2 regions of the Aeribacillus sp. FSL k6-2211 genome follow, and region 2 is predicted to be linked to the other one. Evidence: a T-box and tRNA genes for the amino acid it is inferred to sense, from the RefSeq annotation. Region 2 holds a T-box; the other holds one or more tRNA genes.
The links. A T-box is a leader RNA that pairs with one kind of tRNA and senses whether it is charged. The one in region 2 lies ahead of glyQ (glycine--tRNA ligase subunit alpha), so its partner is inferred to be a tRNA-Gly.
Positions count from the first base shown of each region.

Region 1 (4,434 bases), 410 kb from region 2:
ACCCGCTCTTCCCCAATTTCTTCTATATATAAAAAATCACCCTGCTTATAAAGAAGCCTGTAATCACATAAATAATCTACAACGGTTGCCTCATCTTCGATCTGTTTCGGCCATTTTATGAGACAAGTCGCTTTCACTATTTCCGCTTTTCGTTTTGCTGCCAGCTCTTTTTTCTTTTCACACCATTCAAGCTCTGAAGATTGCTGCCGATTGTGATTGACAGATTTGTTCACTAAAAATTGCAGCTTTTCATTTATTTTTCGATAAACAGCCTGTACGTCCACATTTGTCACCACCATTTTCGTTTCTTCTATATACGTATGATGGTGACAATTAAAATCATGCTTTCAACATTTCAATTCCTTTGACAATTTCATTCTTTACTTCTTCATCTTGTTCTTTTTCCAGAGCTTTTTCCAATTCAAAAAGCACTGATTGATCTCCTATCCTTCCAATCGCCCATGCGGCGGTTCCCCGAATAATCGGTCTTGAATCTTCGTGCATCAGTTTAATTAAGTCAGGCAAAGCCGTTCTATCTTTATAATGGGCTAAAGCGATGATCGCATTTCGCTGAATCGGTTTTTTTCCTCTCCATGAACCAGCTATATGGCCGAATTTTTCTTTAAACTCGCGGTTTGAAATATGAAGAAGCGGCTTTAATTTTGGCTTTGCAATTTCAGGATCCGGTTCCATTTCAGAATGGATATGGAAATCCTTTCCTTTATTTTCCGGACAAACAAGCTGACAAGTGTCACAGCCGTAAAGCCTGTTTCCGATTTTCCCACGATATTCATCAGGCAGAAACCCTTTTGTTTGCGTTAAAAAAGCAATACATTTCTTTGAATCGAGCTGCCCGCCTTGTACGAGCGCACCAGTCGGACATGAATCGACACATATGTTGCAGGATCCGCATCGGTCTTCAATGGGGCTGTCGGGAGGAAAAGGAATATTTGTAATCATTTCGCCCAAATATACATAAGAGCCGAATTCCGGTGTAATAATCATGCAGTTTTTTCCGCTCCATCCGATACCGGCTCGCTCTGCTACGGCCCGATCCGACAGCTCCCCCGTATCGACCATCGATTTAACCTGTGCTCCGTCCACTTTTTCTAAAATAAAGCTTTCCAGCTTTTTCAACCGATCTTTTAGAATCACGTGATAGTCTGTCCCCCATGAAGCCCTGCAAAATAAACCGCGCCGCTCTTTTTTTGTACTTCTGGGAGCATTTTTCATTTTTGAAGGATATGCCAACGCTATAGAGATAATCGATTTTGCTTTTGGAAGGAGCAGCTCAGGATTTGTCCGCTTTTCGATATCAGGCTCCTCGAATCCTGACTGATATCCTAACTGCTGCTGTACAATTAGCCGCTCCTTCAATGTTTCAAAAACATCAGCACTCGCAAAACCGATTTTATCGATTCCAATTTGCTTGCTGTATTCAATAATTTCTTGTTTGAGAACTGCGAAATCCACACCGCTCCACCCCCTTTATTTTTATTTCAAAAAATATATAAACTATGTTAAGATAAAATGGCTGAAAATAGGAGGGAAATCAATGGAATTTTTTATTGCTGAAGAGGTCAAACAACGAATTCCTCACTTTAAAATAGGCTTAATTGAGTATGATCATATTCAAGTATCCGAATCCCCCCAAATGTTAAAAGGGAGACTTCGTTTCTTTCAAGAATCTATTTTTTTCGATCTAGAAAATAAAAATGCAGCTGAATTAGACGGCATTCGAGAATGGCGGGAAGTCTTTAAGCGTGTTGGCACTGATCCTAATCGATACCGCCCATCCAATGAGGCTCTTTTTCGCCGCGTTCAAAAACAGCAATACTTACAGTCTATCCATTCAGCCGTTGACTTAAATAATTTTTTCTCCTTGAAATATGAAATTCCGTTAGGCATCTACGACCGAAACAAAATAAAAGGACCTATTACGTTAAAAATCGGTAAAAATGGCGATTCATATGATGCCATCAACGGCCGCCAAGTGAATTTGGAAAATAAACTAGTAACCTGTGATGCAAACGGACCTTTCGGAAGCCCCTATGTTGATTCTAAGCGAACAGCAGTACAGCTTTCGACAACAAGCGCTTTACATATCGTTTATTTAAAGCCATCGATGCGGACAGAAGAAGCAAAAAAATTACTTGAAGCGATGGCAAACATGTTTGTTCAAATTCACAGTGGAGATGCTCGCCAACAAATTTTCGCTTAAGCCTCTCCCTTTTCTTTCTTTTAATGGCATGGCAGCCATATACAAAATTTCTATAATGAAAAAACGCAATGCTTCGTTTGCTTATAAAAACGAAACACTGCGTTGATGAATGATATGTATGGAGCGGGTGATGGGAATCGAACCCACGACATCAGCTTGGAAGGCTGAGGTTTTACCACTAAACTACACCCGCATACATTATTTCTTTTCTATCAAGACGAAAAACACGCACTTGCCATGCCTCTTCCTCTTCCAGCTTATTCGAAGAAGGAGATGCGTCGAGGCAACTCGATGCTTATTCATTGAAGCATCGCTCGTGGCTGAGGTTTTACCACTAAACTACACCCGCATACATTATTTCTTTTCTATCAAGACGAAAAACACGCACTTGCCATGCCTCTTCCTCTTCCAGCTTATTCGAAGAAGTAAATGCGTCGAGGCAACTCGATGCTTATTCATTGAAGCATCGCTCGTGGCTGAGGTTTTACCACTAAACTACACCCGCATACATTATTTCTTTTCTATCAAGACGAAAAACACGCACTTGCCATGCCTCTTCCTCTTCCAGCTTATTCGAAGAAGTAAATGCGTCGAGGCAACTCGATGCTTATTCATTGAAGCATCGCTCGTGGCTGAGGTTTTACCACTAAACTACACCCGCATACATTATTTCTTTTCTATCAAGACGAAAAACACGCACTTGCCATGCCTCTTCCTCTTCCAGCTTATTCGAAGAAGGAGATGCGTCGAGGCAACTCGATGCTTATTCATCGAAGCATCGCTCGTGGTAGCCGTAATGCAATGACGGGTTTTATTATAGCAAAGCGAAAATGACGGTGCAACGGAAAAATGTAAAAAAAACGACATTTTTTTATGTTTTTGTCGAAATTGTGAACAAAATAGATACCAAGCTGTCCATTTAACACCCTATACCACTGAAAAAAGCATTAAATCAACAAGTTTTTCTTATTTCGTTCATATATTTACAAAGCTGGTGGTAAATGTCCGGCGTTTAAATGTAAACTCCGAAATCATGGCAAGCTTAGATAACAGTTAGATTGAACCCCTCAGTCATTCCTTCGCAAACTAAATTTATCAACCAACATAAAATACTAAGAGCTGAGAAGATTCCTATAAAATCAGAGTAAAGTTAAGACCAAATGATAACTATACCTCAAAAACTACACCATTTTGATTCATTGAAAAAATGTGATGAGCGCACTTATCCCATATCTTTTAACTTTCTATAGCACTTTCGTGACTACAGCTCCCATACCTTGCCCATTTCAGAGCTGTCAAGAATTTTTTCAAAGATAAATATACACTTATCCGGTGGATCAAAAATCTGCCTTTTTTATATTACTATAAACAACTTGCTCTTCTAAAAATTCAGCTGATGAATCGTTAAAAGAATCGAGTAGGAGGGAGCGATTAACTCCCGTCCTCTCACACCACCGTACGTACGGTTCCGTATACGGCGGTTCAATTAAGATAATTGACGCAAGTCTTTATAACTTCCGTGAATAGCTGTTCTCTTTATGCCAGTGGTCACTCCACCCTCCAAGAGATCTCCCACGGGATTCACCGCTTCCTCCCTCAAGTGAGGTACTACGTTTTCTGTGTTCATCATGACTCACTGAATGCCAAGGGCTATTCTCTCTTAATTGTTCGGTCCTTCTTAGTTGTTCTAGACCAACTAATACTATGACCTCTGCTGACTTCTGACTGTTCAGCTATCTATCACTAGATAGGTTACCAAGGTTACTTGGCGTGCCAGCCAGACCTCCCCGGGTAAGAGTGTAATCTTTCCTTCCATCCATCTGCTTCATTTACTCTGTATCACCTTCGGCAGAAAGGGCTTTGTTTTGTCTTGCAAACTCACCCAGTGATACCTAGCCTCATATGAAGTTCGTGTTCCGAGAGACCTTAAAGTTTGCCGCTCGCTTCCTTCAGATTCCGCGTCACCACGGACACCCTTGCGTTAAGCTAACTGCTACTTCTGCCTTCGCAGCTCGGGACTTTCACCCTATAGATTACACCCATGCCGGGCGCACAAGTAAAAAATCGACGTTCAAAAACGCCGATTTTCACCTTATTTTTTCAACATTTCAAACACTTGCTCGACATCCTTATCTCCTCTGCCAGAGAGATTAACGATCACAATATCCTCCTTGCTTAGCTGCGGGGCAAGTTTCATCGCATATGCTACAGCA
Region 1 covers NZ_CP150190.1:3,177,614-3,182,047, forward strand. The annotation lists gene NSU19_RS15335 (amidase domain-containing protein) at 1-299, opposite strand, end outside; gene queG (tRNA epoxyqueuosine(34) reductase QueG) at 340-1,473, opposite strand; gene NSU19_RS15345 (phenylalanine--tRNA ligase beta subunit-related protein) at 1,556-2,221, shown strand; tRNA gene NSU19_RS15350 (tRNA-Gly) at 2,341-2,414, opposite strand; gene trpB (tryptophan synthase subunit beta) at 4,314-4,434, opposite strand, start outside.
Region 1: it has a tRNA-Gly gene. The T-box ahead of glyQ (glycine--tRNA ligase subunit alpha) is inferred to sense a tRNA for this amino acid. The anticodon was not compared.

Region 2 (4,434 bases):
ACAACACGAGACAGCGATTCAATTACTTCTTTAAAGTCACCCTTTTGGCTTTCTTCTGACAGAACGGCAGCCCGCTCAAAATATGCATTAACTTCATGGTAATTGGATTGTAATACCGATTCAATTATATCATGGCGGACATTTTCTTCATGAAGCGCAAATTTGACTCTCATTTGGAAGAACGACAGCAATTCTTTTCTCAAATTGTCTTTATTTTCTAAACCATATACATTTATAGCAAGGTCGAACAATTCCTCCAATTCAAGACGCCATTGTTTGGCTCGAAGAATTTGAACAATGCCGCTTGCCTGTCTTCTTAATGCATACGGATCTTGTGAGCCAGTTGGAATCAAACCGATCGAAAAAAATCCTGCAATTGTATCCAGCTTGTCCGCAAGCCCTACAATGGCTCCGCTCAACGTTTCAGGCGTCTTGTCGGAAGCATGCCGCGGCATATAATGCTCATTTATTCCTTTTGCAACCTCTTCCTGTTCACCCTTTAAAAGAGCGTATTTTTCTCCCATAATTCCTTGAAGCTCAGGAAATTCATAAACCATTTGCGTAACAATGTCAAATTTGCAAATGGAAGCAGTCCGTTTAATATAAGCTTTCTCCTCATTGGAGCATTCAAGCTTTTCGCTAAGCTTTTCTGATAATTTTACAATTCGGCGAACCTTGTCACCGATGGAGCCCAGTTCTTCATGAAAAACAATTTTTTCAAGCTTCTCCAGTGCGGTATCGATGGCAAGCTTTTTGTCTTCTTCGTAGAAGAAATTTGCATCGGAAAGTCTTGCCCGAAGGACCTTTTCATTCCCCTTGGCAATCGTTTCAATGTTTTGATCATTCCCGTTTTTTACGGTAACAAAAAACGGAAGCAGCTTTCCATCTTTATTTTTGACAGGAAAATATCGCTGATGCTCCTTCATCGTCGTCACTAACACTTCTTCAGGCAATGTTAAAAACTGGTCTTCGAATGAACCGTACAGGGCGGTCGGATATTCCACCAAGTTTGTAACTTCCTCGAGCAAATCTTCATCAACAGGGATGATCCAGTTTTCCTTTCTTTCCAGTTCCTCCAGCTGTTGAATGATCATTTGTTTTCGTTTTTCATAATCGGCGACAACAAACTGGTTCAACAAAGTATTTTCATAATCGCGTGGAGTGGAAATTTCCGCTTTCGTCCCTAAAAAGCGATGGCCATACGTAACATTTCCTGTCGGAACATCGGTAATGGAAAACGGAATGATGTCTTGTCCAAATAAGACAACTAACCATTGGATCGGACGGATATAGCGAAGATTCCAATTTCCCCAACGCATATTTTTCGGAAAATGGATGGTTTGAATAATCTCTTCTAACCCTGGGAGCAGTTCTTTCGTTTCTTTCCCTTTTTGAAATGTTTGAACAAAAGCGTACTCAACACCGTTTACTTCTTTAAAGGATATGTCGTTTGTGGAAGCTCCTTGGCTCCGTGCAAAGCCTAACGCTGCTTTTGTCCAATTTCCATTCTCATCAACCGCAATCTTTTTTGCCGGTCCTTTTGCTTCGCCAAGCAAATCTTCCTGTTTTTCATTTACATCCTCTACAAGGACGGCAAGACGTCTAGGAGTTGAATATTTTTTTATTTTGGCGTAAGAAATGCGATGTTCATCCAGCCAAGCTCCTACTTTGTCAGCCAGCTGATCAATCGAAGACAGGATGACGCCGGCAGGCATTTCTTCAAGCCCGATTTCGATAAGTAAATCCCGTTTATTCATGATTTTCGGCCCCCTTGTTTTTCAGCATTGGAAAACCGAGTTTTTCCCGTTCTTCATAAAACGTTTTGGCAACTTTTCTTGCCAGCTTTCTCACTCTGCCAATATATCCGGTTCGTTCTGTAACAGAAATAGCTCCTTTTGCGTCAAGCAAATTAAATGTGTGCGAGCATTTTAAAACGTAGTCGTACGCTGGATGAACGAGACCTAATTCCATCTGTCTGTGCGCTTCTTTTTCATACGTATTAAACAGTTCAAATAGCATGTTTGTATCGGATGTTTCGAACGTATACTTGGAATGCTCATATTCAGGCTGATAAAAAATGTCCCGATATGTAAATCCGTTTGTCCATTCAAGGTCAAATACATTTTCTTTTTCTTGAATATAAGACGCCAAACGCTCAATTCCATAAGTTATTTCAACAGAAATCGGTTTGCATTCCAGTCCTCCGACCTGCTGAAAATACGTGAATTGAGTAATTTCCATTCCGTCAAGCCAAACTTCCCAGCCAAGCCCTGCGCAGCCGAGAGAAGGATTTTCCCAGTTATCTTCCACAAAGCGGATGTCATGTTCAAGCGGATCAATTCCAAGAGCCTTTAATGAATCTAAATAAATTTCTTGTATGTTTTTCGGAGACGGCTTCATAATGACTTGGAATTGATGGTGTTGATAAAGGCGGTTCGGATTTTCCCCATACCTTCCGTCAGCAGGTCTTCTTGACGGCTCCACGTAAGCAACATTCCACGGTTCTGGCCCGATGGAGCGAAGAAATGTGTATGGGCTCATGGTTCCGGCACCTTTTTCTACATCATATGCCTGCATCAAAATACATCCATGATCGGCCCAATGCTTTTGCAGCGTCAAAATCATTTCTTGAATGTTCATTCATCATGCACCTCCACAATTAAGTTATGTTCGAACAAAATAAAAACCGTCCCTAATGCAACAAAGTTGCATAGGGACGGGATGACCCGCGGTTCCACCCTATTTGCTGAAAAACGTTTCAGCCTCTCGTAAACCGTTATTGCTCTGGAACGCCGTTCCCTGCATCCTCATACCTTAGCTCGCACCATCCTAAGGTCGCTTTCTATGAAGATTGCAGGTACTCTTTTCCTTCATCGCATTTTATTATTCAATTTGACACGTATCATTTCCGCTCATTACATGACATTAAATCGCTTTTTCTAACAGCATGAGGGGGATAAATCCTTCATTTGAAAGGTTTCACATCCATGTATATGGTTTACAACATTTCTTTTAAACTGTCAAGCTGATTTAAAAATTTTTTCGATTTCAGCGATAAACCTGCATATTCCTGATAATATTGATCAAGAACAAATCTCAGTTCTTTTTTTGTCTCAGCGGAGACGGATATTTGACCAATGCGGTTTAAGTCAATAGAATAAAACAGCCGCAACAGCTTCACTGTCTTCTGAGAAATATTGAGCCTGTAAGGATCTTTTTCAAAACAGCGGCTGCAAATCAATCCGTTTTCTTTTAATGAAAAATGAAACGGTCCGTTTGTTTCGCCGCTTACTGCACATTTGTTTAATTCGGGATATAAACCGAGAACGTTGAGCATCTTTATTTCAAATATATTGGTCAAAATTTCCGCATCCTTTTCTTCATTCAGCAGATGAAGTGTTTGAAATAAGAGCTCAAACAAAAAAGGGTTTCTGTCTTTTTCATCTGTTCCTTTATCAAGGAGCTCTACAATATATGAAGCATATGCAGTCAAAAAAATATTTTCCTTAATCTCTCTAAAAGCGGAAATGATTTCTCCTTGGCTTAAATTGCCCAATCCAGAAGATTGATGATACAAAAAATTTCCATACGTAAAAAGTTGGGTAACAGCTGCGAGGCGGCTGTTCGGTTTATTTGCGCCCCGTGCCATTACACCAACTTTCCCAAACTCCCTTGTATATATTGTAACAACTTTATTGGTCTCACCATATTCCGTTGTACGAATGACAATTCCTTCCGTCTTTACAAGCATTTCTCCACCATCCTATTGGATACAGCACTACTAAACAGGGAGATCAACCTCAGTCCGCTCTTCTTCCTTCATTTGACAATCTTTCGTGCGCTCCTTTTCAAGCTCTTTAAAAAGGAGATATGTGTCAATATTACCTGTAAACGTGAATACTTTCCAGGTAAAATCTAACATATTGTCCCCACCTTTCTGTCGTTGTTCCTAAGCTATATCCAATTCATTGTTATCATAGCCTTTTTGACTCATTTTCATGTTTTGAAAATATTTCTAACTTCCTTCAAGTCAATTAATATTCGTCTTCCCTAAATCCAAAATCTCGCAATTGCGACAGGCGATTTCTCCAATCTTTTTGCACTTTGACCCACAGCTCTAAAAAGACTTTTGATCCGAGCAAGTTTTCAATGTCAACCCTTGCCCTTTTCCCAATTTCTTTCAACATTCTTCCTTGCTTCCCAATGATAATACCTTTTTGAGAGTTGCGTTCCACAACAATTGTTGCAGCTATATATACTGCATGGTTTTCTCTTTTTTCAATAGAATCAACAACAACTGCGACAGAATGCGGGATCTCTTCTCTTGTCAAATGCAATACTTTTTCGCGAACTAGTTCAGAAATGATAAAACGTTCCGGGTGATCTGTCACCTGATCACTAGGATAATATTGCGGACCTTCCGGCAAATACGCT
Region 2 covers NZ_CP150190.1:2,768,083-2,772,516, forward strand. The annotation lists gene glyS (glycine--tRNA ligase subunit beta) at 1-1,757, opposite strand, end outside; gene glyQ (glycine--tRNA ligase subunit alpha) at 1,750-2,640, opposite strand; T-box leader at 2,710-2,883, opposite strand; gene recO (DNA repair protein RecO) at 2,999-3,751, opposite strand; gene NSU19_RS13385 (YqzL family protein) at 3,782-3,922, opposite strand; gene era (GTPase Era) at 4,035-4,434, opposite strand, start outside.